DNA from 2 places in the Mycolicibacterium sp. XJ879 genome. Region 2 is predicted to be linked to the other one. Evidence: predicted binding sites of a transcription regulator. Region 2 holds the regulator's gene; the other holds the start of a gene.
What was found. Region 2 encodes LexA, which represses DNA repair genes until DNA is damaged. Its sites were predicted from a motif close to CGAACANNTGTTCG; they were not measured.
Positions count from the first base shown of each region.

Region 1: ABQF13_RS13320 (HNH endonuclease signature motif containing protein) is a predicted target of LexA. The motif match lies at 7,806-7,819, and genes of this name have one in related genera.

Region 1 is NZ_JBEFTH010000005.1:98,069-109,092, reverse strand. Features, by position in the region: gene ABQF13_RS13360 (MmpL3/TtfA transport complex stabilizer) at 1-839, opposite strand, end outside; gene ABQF13_RS13355 (ATP-binding protein) at 1,288-1,749, opposite strand; gene ABQF13_RS13350 (STAS domain-containing protein) at 1,782-2,129, opposite strand; gene ABQF13_RS13345 (hypothetical protein) at 2,380-2,787, shown strand; gene fmdA (formamidase) at 2,793-4,175, opposite strand; gene ABQF13_RS13335 (hypothetical protein) at 4,708-6,306, shown strand; gene ABQF13_RS13330 (peptidoglycan recognition protein family protein) at 6,314-7,207, opposite strand; partial or broken gene ABQF13_RS13325 (DUF4344 domain-containing metallopeptidase) at 7,342-7,476, opposite strand; gene ABQF13_RS13320 (HNH endonuclease signature motif containing protein) at 7,824-9,215, shown strand; gene ABQF13_RS13315 (acyl-CoA synthetase) at 9,496-11,024, opposite strand, start outside.
Region 2 is NZ_JBEFTH010000001.1:461,435-472,458, forward strand. Features, by position in the region: gene ABQF13_RS02330 (acyl-CoA dehydrogenase family protein) at 1-771, shown strand, start outside; gene ABQF13_RS02335 (sunset domain-containing protein) at 1,006-3,042, shown strand; gene lexA (transcriptional repressor LexA) at 3,050-3,751, opposite strand; gene ABQF13_RS02345 (LysM peptidoglycan-binding domain-containing protein) at 3,957-4,406, shown strand; gene nrdR (transcriptional regulator NrdR) at 4,567-5,034, shown strand; gene ABQF13_RS02355 (PhzF family protein) at 5,051-5,737, opposite strand; gene ABQF13_RS02360 (proteasome assembly chaperone family protein) at 5,811-6,800, opposite strand; gene sthA (Si-specific NAD(P)(+) transhydrogenase) at 6,900-8,306, opposite strand; gene ABQF13_RS02370 (hypothetical protein) at 8,442-9,113, shown strand; gene ABQF13_RS02375 (DUF4192 domain-containing protein) at 9,219-10,256, shown strand; gene ABQF13_RS02380 (iron-dependent transcriptional repressor DtxR) at 10,259-10,954, opposite strand.

The DNA of each region.
Region 1 (11,024 bases), on a different contig from region 2:
GGCCGAGCGTCGGTGGTGATCGTGTGAACCACCTTGCGGGTCAGCGGACACAGCACCGCGACACCGTCGTAGTCGACGACGTATGCGCGGTTCTTGTCCGCGCCCATGACCAGCTGCGTCGGCGCGCCGCCGAGCTGGACCGTTCCGGTGATGCGGCCGGTCGCCAGCGCGATCACGTGCACGACGCCACCGCGGGTGCGGTCCGACGTCAGCACGTAGGCGATGCCATCGGCGACGGTGATGTCGCGGATCGGTGCGCCGATCTGCACGGCGCGCTCGACGCGCGTGGTCTCCACGTTGACGATCACGAGCGCGCTGCCGCGGGCGTCGGTGGTGCCCACGTACAGGCGTTTACCGCTGGCGTCTACCTCGACGGCGTCGATGCCGATCCCGGCGCCGGTGGCGATGTCGATGGTGCCCATCTGCTCTGCGGGCACGTCGATCACCGCGACGTCGGCGTAGCCGTCGCCGGTCCGCGCGGCGAACACCCGCTTACCGTCGGGGCTGACGGTCAACGCCGTGACGCTCAACGCCAGGTCATAAGTTGCGATGACGCTCTTGGCCGTGAGGTCGACCACCGAGACCTCGTCATGGGTCCACGACGATGTGCCGACGTACGCGCGGTCGTCTGCGACCGCCACCGCAACGGGCTCGCCCGGCACCGCGATGATGCTTTCCAAGGCCAGCGTGGTCGGGTCGAGCACCGAAATGCTGTCGTCGCCGAAATTGGCGGCCACGATCACGTCATCGGCGGCCGCGATGTCGCCGATCGGCCCTCGCCGCCCCTCGACGGCGCCCGCGAAGCTGACGTTCGTCTCATCTGAATCAGACGTCTTCATCTGCCTCATGGGCGCCACAAACTTAGCCATCTCCATCGGTGTACCTCCGCCGGCATGGCGTTCACCGGCCCTAGATTTCAAGTCTTCCTACGCCTTTGGCGCTGATTACCCACGAGTCTAGCGACGAACACCGACGCGTTTTCTCGCCGCAACCGTCAATCGGCGTCGACGCGTCAAAAGCTCTCAGACAGCGCTTAAGAAACTCTTCGTTATCCGTTCGTTACCCTTCGGCGGTTATCCGTAATGTGCCGGTAACGTGCGGCTTTACCGGTGGCTGAACGGATTCCGATATCGACGCCGAAAAGGCGCTCTCAGGTTCGCAATCGAAAAGTGAGCGACAAATCACAAACGACATGCCGGATTGGGTTCGCGTGCAACGTCAATCGCATCCAGTGCAACAGTGATTCACGTCACTTCAACCACCGATGACGGCGCGGACCACAACGTATCAAACCGACGCGCTGCAGGCGTTTTCGGTAACCGGCCCGCAATCGTCGAACTGCAACCGCACTTCGGTGCCGGTCGACTGCTTGGAGATCGTCGTGCGGTCGGCCAACGCACGCATCAGCGGAATACCGCGGCCGCGCGTATTCGGTTGCCCCTCGCCGTCGACGTAGCGCCAACTGCCGTGATCGGAGACCACAACCTCTAGCTGACGGTCAGCCGCGTAGTGACGGGCGTGCATCGTCATCGGGCCGGTGCCCCCGCGGTAAGCGAATTCCGCCGCGTTGGTGAGGGCTTCGTTGACGGCCAGCACGACGTCGTTGAACCTGGCCGGGTCGAGCGTGAAGTGCCTGCGCAGCCATCCGGACAGCTCGGAACGGAACTGCGCGACATTATGGGCGTGGGCAGTGTCGTTTCGGATGAGGCTCGCGTCCATCTCGCCCGCGGAGCAATTCGATTCGGACATCGTGCGAACTGATTACCCCGTCGCGGCTGAAGTCATGCGGCGAAGTTCTCGAGAGCGGCTTCAACCGTGGAATACATGGCGATCAGATCCGCGATACCGGTGATCTTGAGCGGTCGACTGGTCGCCGGTCCCTCAGCGACGACAGCAAACCGTATCTCGGTGCCCTCGACCTGATTGTGGGCCTCCATCAGCACCTGCATCCCGGCCGACCCGAGAAAGTCCACCTGGGTGAGGTCGACGATCAGACCCGCAGGATCCTTGGCCAAAGCCGCCTCGACGGCGCTTTTCAGCTCGGGGGCGGTGAGCATGTCGAGGTCACCGGACGCGGCGACCACCGCCACGCGTCCGACCCAGTTCTCGGTACAAAGCTGTCCGTCCAAACCTCACCTCTTACTTGGGGCGCCCGCAAAGCAACCTCATTCAACATCACGAGGCTGCAGTCTGAACCCGCCGCTAGAGTATCGACTTCGTCAACTCGATGCATCGACAGCACCCAGATGCGCCGGTGGCGGAGCAGATTCTTTGACATATCGGCAGGTCCGCTGCTCTGTCCTGGTCGTAAAACGCGCGGTGGGACCGCCCACGCGTTAGTGTCGGCGTACCTCAAAGCCCCCGAGTGAAGGGTGATCAATGGGTTCCAACTCCCTGTTCGCGCGACGAGTGATCATGGCTGCCGGGTTCGCGCTCGCAGCAGCGGCTCCGGTGGTCGGGGTGACACTGGCCGCGCCCGCCAGCCCTCCTTCCCATCTCGCCGACTGCCCGGCCGGAGAAGAGCCAGACAATTTCACCAGCCAGTGCATACCCCATCTGGTACCGAACTCGGCGGGTTCGGCTCCGGCTTCCGCCCCTGCGTCGGCGCCTGCGGACGCCGCCACGACGGGTGAGAGCCCGAGCATGTGCCCGCCGGGAGTCAGCGGCGCCGAGTGCGGCGGCTCGACCGGGGGCCAGGCCAGCTCGCCGCAGCCCGAGTTGCCCGCGGCGGTGCCCCCGCAGGAACCCGAACAGGAACTCGCCGAGGTCGTCACACCGGGTTACTGACGCCGCTAGCCCAACAACTTTCGCATCGCGTTACGTATCGGCCGGGCAGCACGGCCGCCAAGTTGCTGGGCAGTCGGCAGTAGGCTGCGCTTGTCTTTCGGTACCGCTCGCAAAACGCTGTCCTCGGGAAGACCGGAGGCGTCGCTGCGCGGTACGGCGACCGTCGAGACCACCTGGTGCGGACCTTCGGCTCGAGGTTTGACGTCGAAGTCGAAGATCGCCGTGGGCAGGTACACGGTGGCGCAGGTGTTGGGAATGTCGACCACGCTGGACAGGTGGCCCTCGATGGGTGCGGCGCCGAGCAGCAGGTAGGCCTGTTCGCGCGAGTAGCCGAACGCGGTCAGGTAGTCGATCGCGTTGAGGCAGGCACGCTGGTAGGCGACGAAGGGATCGAGGAATGTCTGCTTGCCGTCGCGGGTGACCGAAATCCCGGAGAACGTCAGCCACTCGTCGCACTGGGTTCCGGCGCCGCCGGGTACGAACAGTGGGTTCTCTCGAATCTTGTAGAGCGACATACCATCTGCGATGACGTCGACATGCAGGTCGATGTAGCCGCCCATTTCGATCGCGCCGCAGAAGGTGATTTCGCCGTCGCCTTGGGAGAAGTGCAGGTCTCCCACCGACAGGTTTGCGCCGTCGACGAACACCGGATAGAAGATGCGGCTGCCCTTGGTCAGATCCTTGATGTCCTGATTTCCCCCGTTTTCGCGGGGTGGCGCCGTCTGGGCGGCGACGACGGCCAGCCGAGCCACATCCTGCTCCGCCGTCTGCCCCAGCAGCGCTCCCTTGGCCATCGGCGGCAGCGCCAGTGGCGGGACGCGCACCGGTTTGGTGGCGATGAGCTTGGCTTCGCGCTTGTTCCACGTGGTGAGCAGTTGCGATGACGGCGCCGTACCCATCAAGCCGGGATGGGGCGCGCCGGCGAACTTCACGCCGGGGATGTGACGCGAAGTGGCATGGCCGTCGGAGAACTCCCACACCGCCTTGTAGGCGTCGGGGAACAGGTCTCCGAGGAATCCGCCACCGTTGCGCGGGGCGAAGATGCCGGTGTAGCCCCACCCCTGTCCGGCGAGCGGCCCGACGTCGCCTTCCGAGATGGGGCCGATGTCGACGATGTCGACCACGAGTAAGTCGCCGGGCTTGGCGCCGTCCACGGCGAACGGACCACTCAACTTGTGGCCCTCGTGGAACGGGGCGTTGAGGATGTCGTCGGCCGAGTCGGTATTGCCTATAGAACCGTCGAACCAGCCGCGGCAGTGCACGCGAAATGTCTGTCCGGGTCGCACACTCGCGACGGGCGGGATCTCAGGATGCCACCGGCTATGGCCAAGAACATCTTGCTCGTCGAATCGCTTGTCGGGATCGAGCGAGAAGATGACGTCAGGCATATTCGCCAGCGTACGGATCGGACTCGCCGCGCGAAGGGGTGACTTTTTGCAAGTCCGGCCCACCGGTCATTCCGCGGTGGGACACTTCTCGTGTCAGCTGAGTTCGGGGCTGGCGCTGGGAGGCTCGGCGATGAACATTTCGCCGCATAAATCCATGGCGACTGTTGTGATGGCAGCCGGAGTTCTTGCTGTACCCAGCACCGGTTCTGCCGACCCTCCCCCGCCGGTGACTCCGGTCAAGCCGCTCAGTTCGGCCGCGGCCATCGCCACAACGACCGTCATTCCCCCGATAACGCCGCACCCGCTGCTCAGCGTGGTAGCCAGCAGCTGGACACCCCTCGACGAACCTCCAAACAGCTTTGCGCCCTTCGCATTCGCTGCACCACTATCGAGAGATCCCGAAAACGTCACGCGGCCGAACAGGCCCGCGCTGCGTGCGCCTCAGCCGGTCGCGTTGATCGGAACGGGTGGCGCGCCTTCAAGATCAGGCGATCGCAGCACCGCGCTGCTTGTGCCGTCGTCCGCCAACTTCGTGACCGACTTCATCGCGTTCTTCATCAGCGATGGTGATGAGCCGGGCGAGAATGCCGGATTGCTCATCGGCAACGGCGCCGACGGTGTGGCACCCGGGCAAGCCGGCGGGCGCGGCGGCCTGCTTTTCGGCAACGGCGGAAACGGTGGCCCCGGTGGCCGAGGCGGAGACGCTGGTCTGATCGGCAACGGCGGCAACGGCGGAAACGGTGTTGACGACATTCAGTTGACGGGCAACGCAATTGGCGGCCCAGGAGGCGCCGGCGGCCGTGGCGGTCTGCTGTTCGGCAACGGCGGAACAGGCGGCAGAGGAGGTAACGCCGAAGGTGGGGCGAACGCCACCAGTGGCGCGGGCGGCGCCGGAGGCAACGCCGGACTGTTCGGCCGCGCCGGAGACGGTGGCGCCGGAGGGACGGCGAAGACGTCCGAAGACAGCGGTGGCGCGCTCGGCGGGGCGGGCGGCGACGGCGGCAACGTGCTCGGCATCGGCGCCGCGGGCAACGGGGGTGCCGGCGGCAACGCGGACTCCCTCGATCTGCACTCAGTCGGCACGACCGCGGGCGCTGGCGGCGACGGCGGCACCGTCGGGTTCATCGGACCCGGTGGAAACGGCGGCGCGGGCGGAATCGCCGATGGGTTCGCGGACACCGTCGCCGGTGCTGGCGGCCAAGGCGGCGATGGCGGTGCGTTCATCGGAGCCGGTGGCAGCGGCGGGGCGGGCGGTGACGCGTCGAGCGGCCGCGGCGCGGCCACGGCAGGGGACGGCGGCGACGGCGGCAGCGCCAAGCTGGTCGGAAGTGGCGGCGCAGGCGGTGACGGTGGTACGGCGCTGGGAGTAAACGGCAGTGACGCCGCAGGCGGATCCGGCGGCGACGGCGGCAACGGCGGTCTGTTGTTCGGCAGTGGCGCGGTCGGGGGCAACGGCGGTGCCGCAGAGGGCCTTCGGGCCGTCACGGGCGGCGCCGGCGGTCACGGCGGAAGCACCGGGCTCAACGGCAACGCGGGTGACGGCGGCGCAGGCGGTGCGGCCAAGACAACTGGCGACGGCAGCGACGCGATCGCGGGCGCGGGCGGCAACGGCGGCAGCGTTCTCGGTGTCGGCGACTCCGGTGACGGCGGTGACGGTGGCGGCGCGTCGGCGCTGGACCTGCACAGCAGCAGCACCCAGGGCGGCGACGGCGGCGCCGGTGGCAGTACCGCAGTCAGCGGCGCGGGCGGTGTTGGCGGCACAGGAGGCTCCGCTGCCGGATTCGCCAACACCGTCGGCGGCGACGGTGGTAACGGCGGCAATGGCGGCACGCTCAACGGAGACGGCGGGGCCGGTGGCACGGCAGGCAGCGCGACGGCCAACGGCGCCCTGAGCACTGCCGACGGAGGCAACGGCGGCGACGGCGGAAACGGCGGCGTCCTGTCGGCAGGAGGCGCGGGCGGTGATGGCGGCTCAGCGCTCGGCACCGCGCCGGACCGTGCGGGCGGCGACGGCGGTGACGGTGGCAACGGCGGCATCGGCGGGGGCGGTGACGGCGGCGATGGCGGGTCTCCCGGCGGCACCGGCGGTAGCGGCGGAAGTCCCGGCGGAATCGACGGCGCCGACGGCTGATGCCCGCTTAGCCGCGGCGAAATGCGGACGAAGCGGTGGTGACGGTCGGCGCAGGCACCAGGTCCAGTCGCAGCGCGGCAGCGGTGGCCGGGCCGACGATGCCGTCAACTGTCAAACCTGGGGTACGACGTTGGAACTCCCTGACGGCGGCTTCGGTCTGAGGTCCGAAGTCACCGTCTACCACGAGGTGGCCGGCGTACTCGCGATATGCGAACTTGAGTCGGCGCTGGAGTGCGGCGACCTGGGGCCCCTCGGAGCCGCGAAACAGCAAGACGTGCGCGTATTCGCCGACGGGCACGGGCGGTTGCGGGGTCTGCGCCGAGCCCGCGGTGTCGCCGATTCGCTTCTGGATATCCTGGCGCAGAATTTCCATGTCGATCGCGCCGGGATCCCACTTACCTTGGACGCGGCCCGCGTACTCCTTGTGCCCGATCGTGCGCGCAGAAGTCTGCGACAGTCGACGATTGATGGCCGCACAGCACTGCACCAGTGCGAAATACTGTGCGTCAGGCCAATTGTGGCGGTGCGGGGCCGTCGGGCTCGTGCCGCTGTTGGCGCATTCGATTCCGATCATGTGCCAGTTACCCATGTTCGTCGGAAGCCACGGGTACATACCGCGTCCGGCGTGCCATGCAACACCGACCGCCACGACGGTCACGGTGCCGTCGCGCGCGATGTGAAGCTGCGACAACGGCCCTGGCAGGTCGGGACGGCCGTAGGCGATCGAGGCGGCGGTGGCGTTGTCGGATCCGGTGTGGTGCACCATGACACCGCGGATGTCCTTGAAGTCTCCGTGACCGCGGTTCTGCCAGCCGGGAAACTCCACGAGGTCGACACCTTCGGCGCGCAGTACGTCGGCCAGCCAAACCGGATCGCCGGTCCAAGGTCTTGTCTGGGGCACGCAGAAGTCCTTTCGGGCTCAGTGCTTTTCGAGACGGTCCGCGCCTTGGCGGTCATACATCCACTGATACCCGATCTATGGGGTTCATTGCACGTCGATTTCGCTGACCCGCTTCGTCACCGACGGATGGCCCGCTACTTGAAGTAGGGATCCAGCAGCGTCGACCACGCCTTCTCGAGTTGAGCCCACTCGCCATCGCACCCCGACGCGCGGTCCTCAGGCAGCTGGCCGTCGCTGATCATGTCGGCGTTGGCTTCCGGATATGTCCCACTATTTGTATTACCGCAACATTTGTGACTCTTTTGAGCTCACAGCCGCACCTCCAGATACGTGGTGGCTCCGGCAAGGCCCCGCCCCGGACCCGTCGAACGGGTCGATCTCCCGCGCGCCCGCCGACCGATACAGCGCGTGCGCCGCGGTCATGAAGGCTCATGGCCTCGAGGCGGGCTGTGACATATCCCGCGGCCCGCGCCTCGCTGAGCAGTCGGTCGAACAACGCCGCGCGATCCCGTTGCCGCCGCCGGTAGGCCGAGTCATGCAAACCCCTTCTGTCACTTTGTTTTCTTTGGTCTCAGCACGAGGTTTTCTGTCAGTGCCTCGAACTAATGTTCGAGTCATGAGTTCGGGTGTGGTGTCGGATCGGGCAGCCGTTACGGCGGCTTTCGATGCGCTCGACACCGCGATCGACACGCTGCTCGACCTGTCTTTCGACGCGATTTCTGACCGCGAGAAAGTGAAGCTGGCGGTGCGGCTGGAGCGCAGTATGCGCCGCGTCCCGACCGTGGAGCATCGGTTGGTCAATGCGTTGGCGACCGAAGCCGATCCAGCCGCGCTGGGCGGCACCTCGCTGCCCGAGGTGCTGGCCACCACGCTGCGCATCTCCCACGATGCGGCCAAAAAGCGCGTCGAAGAAGCCGAGCTGCTGGGTCCGCGGCGCACATTGACCGGCCAGCCGCTCGAGCCGAAGATGCCGAACGTCGCCGCCGCTCAGCAGCGCGGCGACATCGGCGCCGAGCACGTGAAGATCATCTTCAAATTCTTCGACGAACTGCCCTCCTATGTGCCCGGCGACCTGTGGGACCATTTGGAGGCCCATCTCGCCGATTTGGCAAGCGGACTCGGCCCCACCCAGCTGCGCAAGTCCGCCAACAAGTTGGCCTATCTGGCCAACCAGGACGGCAAGCCGCCCACTGATGAGGAGCGAGCACGCAAGCGCGAGTTCACCATGCACCCGCAGGGCCCCGACGGGATGAGCAAGGTCACCGGCAACTTGGATCCCGAGGGGCGTGCCATTTTTGAGGCGATCTTCGCCAAATGGGCCGCACCCAGTCAGTGCAACCCGGATGACGAGACCCCTTGTGTCGACGGTGAACCTGATCCCAGCAAGGCGGCGGCCGATCTGCGCTCAGCCGGGCAACGCAGACACGACGCGCTCAAGGCAATGGGTCGGGCGTTGTTGGCCTCAGGTAAATTGGGACAGCACAACGGGTTACCCGCCACCATCATCGTGTCCACCACACTGCAGGATCTGGAGGCCGGTGCCGGCCAGGCCGTCACCGGAGGCGGATCGCTGTTGCCGATGAGTGACCTGATCCGGCTGGCCAGCCACGCCTACCACTATCTCGCGGTATTCGACAAGCACACCGAGCAAGCGCTCTACCTCGGCCGCACCAAACGCTTCGCGGCGCCGGGACAGCGGATTGTGTTGCACGCCAAGGAGCGCGGATGTTCGCGTCCAGGGTGCACGGTGCCGGGGTATTGGAGCCAGGTTCATCATGTCGAGGGCTGGGCCGCCGATGACGGGCCTACCGACATCGACAAGCTCACCTTCGCCTGCGGCCCCGACAACCGCCTCGTCGAAAAGGGCGGCTGGACCACCCGTAAGCGGGCCGACGGCCGCACCGAGTGGATTCCACCACCACACCTCGATACCGGCCAAGCCCGTGTCAACAACTACCATTTTCCCGAGAGATATCTACGGCCCGACGACGATGACGACGACCCGTAGCTCTCGAACGCGACCCGTCCTCCGGGTCGCGGTCTACACCGGCCGCAAAACCAAGAGCGTCCGGTGGGCTTTCTGCTGCCTACAGCTAGGTACCACACGAAAAGCGCCGCTGCACTTCCGACATCGGAGTACAGCAGCGCATTTTGTTGTCCGACAGCGGTGGCCGGCTATCAGCGCAGCAGGCCCTGCATAGCGTATTTCACGAGACTGTTGGCCGACGCCACGGTGTACTGCAGGGCTTGGCCACCGGTTAACGGTCTAGGAGAGGCTCCGGCCGACCTCAGCCCTCGATGTCCATGTCGGCCAGCGCCCGGCGTACCAGCTTTCCGGTGGCGTTTCGGGGTAGCTCGTCGATGAAGACCACATCGCGAGGCACCTTGTGCCGCGCCAAGTTATCTTTCACGTACTGCTTGATCTCTGCGGCGTCTTGCGCGGCGCCGGGCTCGGCAACTATGAAGGCGCACAACCGCTTTCCAAACTCGGCGTCATCAACACCGACCACCGCCACCTCGGCGATGTCGTCACGCTCTTCGAGCAGGTTCTCCACTTCCTGCGGGAAGATGTTCTCGCCGCCGGACACGATCATGTCGTCGTCGCGGCCGTCCACGAACAACAGCCCGTTCTCGTCGAAATGACCCATGTCGCCGCTGGACATGTAGCCGTCGATGATCTGCTTGTGGCGACCATCGGTGTATCCGGAAAACGGTGCGCCATTGCGGACGAAGATCCGGCCGCGACGGTTCGCGCCCTCGACGCGTTGATCCTGCTCGTCGTACAGCACCACCTCGCAGGTCACCGGAGCACGACCGGCAGTGCCGGGGGCGGCGCGCAGCTCGGCAGGGATTGCGACGCTGGCGATCGCGCATTCGGTGGAGCCGTACATGTTGTACAGAACATCGCCGAAGGTGTCCTGCACCCGGTTGGACAGGTCAGGGCTCAGGATCGACCCGGCGATCAGGATCACCTTCAGTGAGGACGTGTCGTACTTGCCGATGACGTCGGACGGGAGCTCGACCATCCGGTGCAGCATTGTCGGGACCGCGACCAGCATGTCAGCTTTGTGGTCGGCGATGAGTTTGAACGTGCCCTCCGCGTTGAACCGCCTAGTCGTCACGACCTTGTTGCCCAACGCCGCACCGACGGTGTAAGTGGCCCACCCGGTGCTGTGGAAGATGGGCGACACGATGACCATGGTTCCCTTGCGCGGGAAGGGGATTCGGTCGACGATTTGCGCCGTCGCGAGCGGAGAGACCGTTTCGCGTGGCGCACCCTTGGGCAGCCCGGTCGTGCCGCTGGTGAGAATCACCGACCCGCCTGCTTTGTTCGGCGGCGGCAGGGGCTCGGTGGAGTTCGACGCGACGATGTCGTCGAGAGTCTGAGTACCCGCGGGCGGTTCAGTTCCGTCGTCCACCCACGTCAGCACACGCGGCAGGTCGGCGGGCAGCGCGTCGAGCAGACCGAGGAATTCGCTGTCGTGCAGCACCACGGTCACCTTCTCGCGTTCGCAGACGTCGGCGAACTGGGGTTTGGCGAACCCGGTGTTCATCAACACCATTCGGGCGCCTGCCTTGCCGCAGGCGGCCATGGTGATGAGGAGACCGCGGTGGTCGCGGCACAGTACGCCGACGACTGAGCCCGGGGAGACGCCGAGGCGTTGCAAGCCGTGTGCCAATGCCCACGACTGGTCATCGATCTGCTGGTAGGTCAATGTTCCGCGCTCGTCGACGACCGCGGGTAGGTCCGCGTACTTGCGACCACCCTGAATCGCCATCGTGGCCTGCGGGCCATACGTGCGCGCGAGCTTGGCGG
Region 2 (11,024 bases):
GCGATGACTGAACCGGGCACCGGCAGCGACCTACAGGGAATCAAGACCCGCGCCGTCAAAGACGGTGACCACTACATCCTCAACGGGGCCAAGACGTTCATCACCAACGGCATCCACGCCGACCTGGTGATCGTCGTCGCCTGCACCGACCCGGACAAGGGAGCGATGGGATTTTCGCTGTTGGTGGTCGAACGCGGCATGGCCGGATTCGAACGCGGCCGCAAACTCGACAAGATCGGGCTGGATGCCCAGGACACCGCCGAACTGTCGTTCACCGACGTGCGAGTGCCGGCCGAAAACCTACTCGGCGAGGAGGGTCAGGGCTTCGTCTACCTGATGCAGAACCTGCCGCAGGAGCGCATCGGCATTGCGGTGATCGCCGCGGCGGCAATGGAGTCGACGCTGGAGCTCACCCTGCAATATGCCAAGGAGCGCAAGGCTTTCGGCCGTCCGATCGGCAGCCAGCAGAACAGTCGGTTCCTGCTTGCCGAGCTCGCCACCGAAGCCACGGCGGTACGGATCATGGTCGATGAGTTCATCCGCCTGCACCTCGACGGGAAGCTAACCGCCGAGCAGGCCGCGATGGCGAAATGGTATTCGACGGAGAAGCAGGTGTATTTGATCGACCGGTGCCTGCAATTGCACGGCGGCTACGGTTATATGCGGGAATATCCGGTTGCCCGCGCCTATCTGGACGCTCGCGTACAGACCATTTACGGCGGCACGACCGAGATCATGAAGGAGATCGTCGGCCGTTCATTGGGTGTCTGACTGCGAAGAATCCAGCTGTGGCCTGGCCGAATAGCTCGGGCAGCATTTTCCGAAGACGTGAAATTCGACCGTTGTCGGCGGGCACGACTTGCCAGGTGTTCGAAACTTTCCCGCACCGGCCAGGTATTTTCTCTCCAAGGTCGGCGTGTTCCTCTCGTTGTTGACGCCATTTGACGGCACAGTTGACGGCGCGGTACCGAATCAGGAATCAGGCGCCGACCGCGGGAGGATCTGATGAGCGGGCATGGGACCCGGCGTAGGTGGCGGATCGGCCAGTTGGCCGTCGGCCTGTTGTCGGTGGCGGCGTTGGTCTTGACGGCGCCGGCCGCGTCGGCCCAGCCGGAGGTCGAAGCCAACACTGCGATCACGGCCGCCTGGGAGGCCAGCGGCGGCGACGGCGGCGTGCTCGGGCCCAGGCAGGGCGAGGTCTATGCCGTCGGCGAGGGCTTCGCCCAGGATTTCGCCGGCGGCAAGATGTTCTTCACCCCGGCCACCGGCGCGCACTTCATGACGGGCGCGATCCTGGATAAGTACGAATCGTTGGGCGGGGCCGCCGACGGCGACCTGGGATTCCCCAAAATTGACGAAAGCCCCGGACGCGCCCCCAACAGCCGCAACTCCACGTTCAGCGCCAGCGACAACCCGGTGATCTTCTGGACACCCGACACCGGCGCGCATGTCGTCCGCGGACCGATCAACGCGGCGTGGGACGAACTCGGCGGATCGTCGGGACCGCTGGGCGTGCCCACCGAGGATGAGCGCTACCAGGGCGACATCGTCAGCCAGAAATTCTCCGGCGGCGAGATCACCTACAACACCAAGACCAAAACCTTCACCACCGTGCCACCGGAGCTGGCCGCCCAATTGGAGGACTTGCAGATCCCGGAGGACCCGGTAGCCGCGATCAACGCCGCACGACGGGCTGCGGGCGGGCCGATGGGGCCGCTCGGCGCCGCCGAAGGCCCGCCGTATCCCATCGGCGCCGACGGCCTCGCCCAGAACTTCGCAGGCGGCAAGATCTTCTACTCACCGGACACCGGTGCGAACGTCCTGACCGGTCAGGTACTCGACAAGTACGAAAGCGTCGGAGGGCCCGAGGGCGATCTCGGATTCCCGGTCACCGGCGAGGTCGACGGCGGCATCACCAACAGCCGGATGAGCACGTTCGGCGCCGAGGACAAGCCGGTCATCTTCTGGACCCCCGACTACGGTGCGGTCATCGTGCGCGGCCCGATCAACGCGGCATGGGCCGAATTGGGCGGCGGCGAGGGCCCGCTCGGGGCTCCCACTGCCGATCAGTCCGAGGACGGCGACGTCATCACGCAGCGGTTCAGCGAGGGCGCCATCTCGTGGGACCGGTCGACGAACTCGTTTACCACCGAGCCGGCCAACCTGGCGCCGCAACTGGCCGGGATGGAGGTACCGGGCCAGACCGCGCCCGCCGCACCCCCGTCGGCGCAAGGCGTAAACGGTAACGACGGCAACGGTTTTCAGTGGAGCTGGTGGTGGCTGCTGGCCATCGTGCCCGCGCTGATACTGATCGGGTTGGTGGCCTTTGCGACGCTGCGCAACCGCCGCGGCGGCGATGACGACGAGTTCGCACTGGGCCGCGATGGGCTGGACGACGGCGGGTACGACCAGGAGCGGTTCGGCGCAGACGACGGCGCCGCACCTCTGTACAGCGCAGGCGACGACGACGTGGCATCCCTGTACAGCGCCGGGGACGACGACGTACCCGCCTACAGCGCAGCGGACGCCCCGGAACCCGGGGTGTTCGGCGACGACTACGACGCGGCGTTGTTCGGCGACCGCTACGCGCGTGAGGGCTTGGACTCGCTGTCATCGCCGACCGACGACGCTGCCACCCCAGAGCCGGTGTCGTCGAGCCCGTGGGAAGCGCCACCGCCCGTCGACGCAGAACCAGAACCCGAAGCCGCGGACGAACCGCCGGCGGCGGAGTTCGACGAGGAAGACCCCGACAACGTCGACACTGCGCCGACGCGGGTGCCCACGGAGGCCGAACGTAGCGCGCTGACCGACACGGGTCGGCACGCCCGCATCGAGCCCGAGGAGCCCGAGCCCGCACAGCCGGCGTTCCGCCTGCCCCTCGACGACTCCAACGACGCGCCGGAGGGTTATCCGATCAAGGCCGACACGCAGTCGGGCCGGTACTGGCTACCCGACACCGTGGGCTATGAGGATACGCGGGCCGAAATCTGGTTCACCAGCGAAGAATTCGCGCGCGCGAACGGCTTCGTCCGCGCCGACTAGGTGCCGACTAGACCTTACGGATCACGGTCACGACCTTGCCGAGCACGGCCGCCTCGTTGCCGGGGATCGGGTCGAACGCGGGATTGTGCGGCATCAGCCACACCTGGCCGCTGGTGCGTTTGAATGTCTTGACCGTTGCTTCACCGTCGATCATCGCCGCGACGATGTCACCGTTTTCGGCGACGTTCTGCTGACGGACGACCACCCAGTCCCCGTCGCAGATCGCGGCGTCCACCATCGATTCACCGACGACCTTGAGCAGGAACAACGACCCCTCGCCGACCAGCTCACGCGGCAGTGGGAACACATCCTCGACGGCCTCCTCGGCCAGGATCGGCCCACCCGCAGCGATGCGGCCGAGCACCGGCACGAAGGTCGGTTCAGGTAGCGCGTCGGAGCCTGCCACCTCGGTGACTGCCGGCATCACGTGGTCGTCGACCCCCCGGACGTCCACGGCCCTGGGCCGGTTGGGGTCGCGGCGCAGATAGCCCTTGCGCTCCAGCGTGCGCAGCTGATGAGCCACCGACGATGTCGACGTCAGGCCGACCGCATCACCGATTTCCCGGATGCTCGGCGGATATCCGCGGGTGCTGACCGAGGCGCGGATGACCTCGAGGATGGTGCGCTGACGCTCGGTCAGACCCGTGTCGGGCCGTCGGCGCGCACCGGTGTTGTCGGTATCGCCGGGGGAATCGCTGCTGGAATCCATGGCGCCGAATGTAACGCGCCGCCGACGATTAATCAAACATGTGTTCGACGCGTGTCGCGAGCAACCCGAGCGGCATTCGCGCGCCCGGATTTGTCAGACCGCCTCGCTATCGTTTGCAACAGTTCGATCACACGTTCTATTAATCGAACATGTGATCGACTATCTTCGAACACAGGAGCGAACGACGCGAGTGGGAGGCAGGCAGATGACGATCATCGAAACCCGGAAGAATTCGGCGGCACCCGCGGCCAGGCCGGGTGTCCGGCCGTCCGGCGCACGACGGAGGCGGCCGACCCGGCGGCCGGGCGGGGCGCCGATCAGGTATCGGGGGAGCGGTGTGGTGGTGTCGCGGGCACCGCATCGGCGCCGCCCGATCACCCCGGCCACCACGGTGGTTCTCGCGCTGATTGCAGCGGCGATCACGGTGTGGCTCGGACTGGTCGCGCAGTTCGGCGGGGTGGTCGGTAGCCCTGCCGCGGTGCCGGATCGGCTCGCGGTGGTGCAGGTGCACACCGGGGAAACGCTGAACCAGGTGGCTGCGCGGGTGGCGCCCGACGCGCCGGTCGGCGCGGTGGTGGAACGGATCCGTGAGCTCAACGAACTCGACTCCGCGGTGCTGGACGCGGGCCAGACGCTCATCACGCCGGTCGGCTGACGACATCGTGGGCGCTGAAAAGAGGTGCCGCACACCGGTGTTCGTCGACATTTCGGCCAGGTATGCCCGATTCGCCCCGGCGCTGGGCCATCGGGGTGCGGCGCAGGTACGCTCAGAGTCGTCCCAGGTAGTCGTGTGTTGGCGTGGCGAAGGAGCGGTGATGCACTGTCCGTTCTGTCGCCATCCCGATTCGCGGGTGGTCGATTCCCGCGAGACCGACGAAGGTCAGGCTATCCGCCGACGCCGCTCGTGTCCGGAGTGCGGCAAGCGGTTCACCACGGTGGAGACGGCGGTGCTCGCGGTGGTCAAGCGCAGCGGGGTCACCGAGCCGTTCAGCCGCGAAAAGGTCGTCGACGGTGTCCGGCGGGCCTGTCAGGGCCGCCAGGTTGACGATGACGCGTTGAACTTGCTCGCCCAGCAGGTCGAGGACACCGTGCGGGCGGCCGGCCCCGAGGTGCCCAGCCACGAGGTCGGGCTCGCCATTCTGGGCCCGCTGCGCGAGCTCGATGAGGTCGCCTATCTGAGGTTCGCCTCCGTGTACCGGGGTTTCAGCTCAGCGGAAGACTTCGAACGCGAGATCGAAGCGCTGCGGGCCCATCGTGAGGCTCCCCAGCCGTCCGCCGGCTGAGGCCGGATGCCGACGCTCAGTCGATGTGGCGGGCGCCGTCGCTGACCACGCGTCCCGAGATGCGCACCCAACCTTCGGCGCTCCACTGGGTGTAGATCTCGGAACCCTTGCCCTGCACGATGGTCAGGTCCCGGCTGAGGTAGTCGGTCATGCGTGCCGCCGCCGAGCCGGTGGCCTCGTCTTCGGGCACGCCTAGGTCGGTCGCGAACATCCGCGACCGCACCACCCCCTTGTCGCGGTCGAGCCACGTCCACAGGTAGTGGCTCACGTCGTCGGGATAGTCGGCGGGGTCGGCGTCCAGCAACTCCTCGGTCGAGGTGACGTCGTGGATCGCGAACTCCGGCGCCCACTCCGAACGTGCGCTGACCGCGGTCAGCTCGTCGGCGTAGCCCACCTGGACGATGCCGGCCGGCACCCGCAGCGTGTGGATCGGCGTGCCCTGTTCGCGCAACCACCACGCGGCGCCGACGGTCGGATGCCCGGCGAAGGGCATCTCGGTGCTCGGCGTGTAGATGCGGGCGTGCGCGGTGTTGGTTCCTGGCTGCGGACGTTCGACGAACACGGTTTCGCTGTAACCCAATTGGGTGGCGATCCGCTGCCGATCGTCAGGGTCCACGGTGCCGGCGTCGACGACGCCGAGCGGATTTCCGTGCTTGCCGCCGGGGTCGGTGAAAACCCGCAACACGGTCACGTCGATGGCCATGCGCCGATGCTACTTTGTGCCCGGCTGGCGTCGACCGGCCCCGAGGGTGAGGGGCTCTGGGCGCCTCGCACCGCTAGCGGGTGTCGTCGCCGTCCTGGAAGGGATCCGTGGACTTGTCATCGGACTGTTGAGCGAGGAACCGTTCGAACTCGGCGCCGAGCTCGTCGCCGCTGGGCAGCTCCTCATCACGCGCCAGCAGCGACCGGTTCTCCTGGGCCGCGACGAACGCGTCGTACTGGCGCTCCAGCGCGGTCACCACCTGGGCGACCTCGCTGCTGTCTTCGACCTGTTCGTTCACCTTCATCAGCACTTCGGCGCCCGCCTCGACCAGAGCGTCCAGCGGAAGCTGCAGTGACCCGCTCTTGGCGACCTCGGCCAGCAACGCTTCTGCGGCCGCGGGGTAGGCGGTCTGCGCCAGGTAGTGCGGGACGTGCACGGTAAACCCGACCACTTCGTGGCCGTGCTGGGCCATCCGGAACTCCAACAGGTTGGACACGCTGGCGGGCACCTGTACCTCGCCGACCCATGGTTGGTGGTCGGCGATCAGCTCTTTGTCGTTGGAATGCGCTGTGAGCGTGATCGGGCGCGTGTGGGGGACTGCCATCGGGATGGTGCCCAGCCCGATCACCCGGCGCACCCCGAGCCGTTCGGCCAGCAGCCGCACTGCGGTGATGAACCGCTCCCACCGCAGATCGGGCTCCATCCCGGCGAGGAGCAGGAACGGCGTCCCGACGCTGTCGCGCAGCGCGTAGAGGTTGAGTTCGGGGTCTTCGTAGTTGGTGAAGTGGTCGGTCTTGAAGGTCATCAGCGGACGCCGGGAGCGGTAGTCCAGCAGCTCGTCGATGGCGAACGACGCCACCAACTCGGTGTCGAGGGTGTCGCGCAGGTGCTGCGCGGCCAGCCGGATGGCGTGGCCGGCGTCGGAGAAGCCCTCGAGCGCGTGGATCATCACCGGTCCGCGGCCGTCTGCAGAGGACAGTTTGGGCGCCGGGAACTCGAGTTCGTACATGCCGGTCTGCTCCGGCTGGTACTGCTGTTCAGGACTGCCTGGACTATCGGTCATTTGTTTTCGTCTCCTCACCGCGGTGCCAAGACATTAGCGCTTCTATCGTTCCAACTGATTTCTGAGTCGTTGCGTTCCCGCTGGGCGAGCAAACATTCCTCAGGCGCGGAAGTGGTTCAACGCCCACAGTTTGTTCATCACGTCCAGCGCCGCGACCTTGTAGGCCTCGGAGAATGTCGGGTAGTTGAACACCGCGTCGACCAGGTACTCCACCGTGCCGCCGCAGCCCATTACGGCCTGGCCGATGTGCACCATCTCGGTGGCGCTGGTGCCGAAGATGTGCACGCCGAGCAGCTTGAGGTCGTCGGTGGACACCAGCAATTTGAGCATGCCGTAGGAGTCGCCGGCGATCTGCCCGCGGGCCAGTTCGCGGTAGCGTGCCACCCCGACTTCGTAGGGAACGGCGTTGCGGGTCAGTTCGACCTCGGTGGCGCCGACATAGGACACCTCCGGAATGCAGTAGATGCCGATCGGCTGCAGGTCGGTCATTCCCTTGGCGGGTTCGCCGAACGCGTGACAGGCCGCGAGCCTGCCCTGATCCATCGACGTGGCGGCCAGCGCGGGGAACCCGATCACGTCGCCGACGGCGTAGATGTGGTCGATCTTGGTCTGGTAGTTGCTGTCGACGGCGATGCGGCCGCGGTCATCGGTCTGCATCCCGGCGTTGCCCAGGTCGAGCTTGTCGGTCTGGCCCTGTCTGCCGGCCGAATACATCACGGTCTCGGCGGGAATCTGCTTGCCGCTGGCCAGTGTGGTGACCGTGCCCGCGGACCCGACGTCCACGGCGGTCACCTCCTCACCGAACCGGAACGTCACCGCGATGTCGCGCAGGTGAAACCGCAGTGCTTCCACGATCTCGGGGTCGCAGAAGTCCAGCATGCTGTCGCGCTTCTCGACGACGGTGACCTTGGTGCCGAGCGCGGCGAACATCGATGCGTACTCCAACCCGATTACCCCGGCACCGACGACCACCATCGTGGACGGCAGCGACTTGAGGTCGAGGATGCCGTCGGAGTCGAGCACCCGTTCCTCGTCGAACTCGACGCCGGCGGGGCGGGCCGGTTTGGTGCCCGTGGCGATCACGATGTAATCGCCGCTGACCGTGGTGCGCTCGCCGCGGGTCGGCTCCTCGACCAGCACGGTGTGGGCGTCGATGAACCGGCCGTGGCCCTGGATCAGGTCGATGCGGTTGCGCATCAACTGCGCGCGGACGACGTCTTGCTCCTTGCCGATCACATGGGTGGTGCGTGCCAGCAGGTCGGCCGGGGTGATCTTCTCCTTGACGCGGTAACTGCTTCCGTACAACTCGCGCTGGCTCAGGCCGGTGAGGTACACCACGGCCTCGCGCAGTGTCTTGGACGGGATGGTCCCGGTGTTGACGCAGACGCCACCGAGCATGCGGCCGCGTTCGACGACCGCGACCGTCTTGCCCAGCTTCGCCGCGGCGATCGCGGCCTTCTGCCCGCCCGGACCGGAACCGATGACCACGAGGTCGTACTCGAGCATGGAACCCATGCAAAAGGTGTACGCCAGTCGCACCCGTCATGCAGCGCGACTCGCATGACTGCATGCCGTCGTCTGCATGGGGCGCTGACGCGCGCCTGACCGCCACCCGGCCTGGGCGATGAGACGATGACCGCGATGGTGAACACGAGGTCGTGGTGGGCGTGTGGATGTGCGCTGGTCATGGCGTCGACGATGCTGTCGGGCTGCGCCCGGGTGGTCGCCGGGTCCGCCCGCGTCGCGGACTCCGCGCCGGTTCCGATCGCCCAGCTATTGATCGAACCGGCGCGCTTTCCGCCGCAGTATCCGGCCGCGGTGCTCGACGGCACCGCGGTGTATCGGGCGTTGCACGACATCGACGGCGTCGCAGCCGGGTCAGTGGTGACGCCGGCCGACTGCGCGCCGCCACCGGTCGCAGCCCACCAGAGCGTGGCCGCCGAAGGCATCGACAGCACGACGGCCAGCAGCCTGATCGTCACGGTGACCCGGCCCGCCCCGGCGCTGCGCAAGAGAAGTGAGCAATTGCGCCGGTGCGCGTCGTTCACCGCCGCGCACCACGGTGTCCCGTCCGATGTGACCGTGACGATGCTGCCCAAACCGCCGGTCGACGCCGACGACAGCCTGGCCGTCGACCAGACCGTCACCCCGCAAACGGGGCCCGCGCGCCGGACCTTGACCTTCGCCGCGCAGATCGGTGATACCCGGGTCAGCGCGACCTGGCTGCATCAAGGTGACGCCGAGGTGCCCGACACCACCTCGCTGCACACGCTGTTCAACGACGCGGTGTTGAAGGTGCGACGAAGCACCTAGGTCCGTCGGGTGCCTTTCATCCCCAACGGCGAATTCATCCACAGCCACCCCACCGCAGCGTTCCGAACCGGCTGAAACCGTCGGCTCCCTCGCGACGGTGGACACATGACCACATCGCAATCACCCGATTTCTATCTGAACCGTCCCGGCGTGCTGATCGCCGCCTTACCTGCCGTGCTCGGCTTCGTGCCGGAAAAATCTCTCGTGCTGGTCACCGTCGAACGCGGCGCGATGGGATGTGTGATGAGAGTCGACCTCTCAGATGACTTGCCCGACTGCCTCGACCACATCGCCGAGGTGGCGGCCGGGGCCAGGCCGGACTCCGCGATCGCCGTGATGGTCGACGAGGAAGGGGCCAACTGTCGGCTCTGCAACGACGACTACCGGCACCTCGCGGACGCGCTGACGATGTCGCTGGCCGAGCAGGGGATCGAACTGCTCGCCGCGCACGTCGTCGATCGGGTCGCCGCCGGCGGGCGTTGGCACTGCGCCGACGGTTGCGGCAGTGCCGGCACCGTCGAGGATCCGTCGGCGTCACCGCTGGCCGCGGCCGCCGTGCTGGACGGGCGCAGGCTCTACGCGCGGCGGGCCGAACTGCAGCAGGTCATCGCGGTCAGCGATCCGGGGCGCACCTCGGCGCTGGCCGCCGCGATCCGCGACGGCGGCAAACGCACCGATGCCCAGGCGCGACGCGATATCGAGGCCGTGATCGAGGCGGCCGCGCACGTGGCCGGCGGCGACGAACTGTCCGATGACACGTTGGCCCGGCTCGCCGATGCGCTGACCGACCCCACCGTGCGCGACACGCTGTATGCGTTGGCGGTCGGGGAGAACGCCGGGCAGGCCGAGTCGTTGTGGGCCGACTTGTGTCGGCGACTGCCCGAGCCGTGGCGGGTCGAGGCGCTGGTACTGCTGGCCTACTCGGCGTACGTGCGTGGCGACGGGCCGCTGGCCGGGGTGTCGCTGGAGGCCGCGCTGCGCTGCGACGGCACCCACCGGATGGCGGGCATGCTGGACACGGCGCTGCAGTCGGGGTTGCGGCCGGAACGGATCCGGGAGCTGGCGGCCACGGGGTTCCGGCTGGCCGACCGGTTGGGGGTGCAGTTGCCGCCCAGGCGCCTGTTCGGGCAGCGGGCGGGGTAGCTCTAGACCTTCTCGACCTTCACGGCGTGCGCCATCGGGTAGGGCAGCTCGACCTGCTCGTGGCCGGGGATGACGATCATGACCCCGCCGTTGTCGTTGATCTGCACGGTCACCCTCGCGTTGGGCACCACACCGGCGTCTTTGAGCCGGCCGATGAGCTCGGCGTCGCCCTGGACGTGCTCGGTGAGTTGCCGCACGACGACGGCGACGGGCATTCCGGCCGGAAGCTCGGTGAGCCGGACCAGGTTCATCTGGTCGGCGCCCAACGCCGAACCGGCCAGCCCGAGTTCGGACAGGCCGGGGATGGGGTTACCGAACGGGGAGGTGGTCGGGTTGTCGAGGACCTGCACCAGTCGGCGCTCGACGTCCTCGCTCATCACGTGCTCCCACCGGCACGCCTCCGCGTGCACTTCCTCCCACGGAAGGCCGATCACATCGACGAGCAACCGTTCGGCGAGCCGGTGCTTACGCATCACGGCCACGGCCAGCTGGCGACCCTTCGGGGTCAGCTCAAGATGCCGGTCGCCGGCGACATGCAGCAATCCGTCGCGCTCCATCCGCGAAACCGTCTGGCTCACGGTCGGACCGCTTTGATCGAGACGCTCAGCGATGCGCGCACGCAGTGGCACCACGCCCTCTTCCTCGAGGTCGTAGATGGTCCGCAGGTACATCTCAGTGGTATCGACAAGATCGTTCATGGCACCCTCCGTCACGGCGAGTCTACCGGCTTAGCTGGAGAAACTGGGGTCTAACGTGCCGCGATGGAGG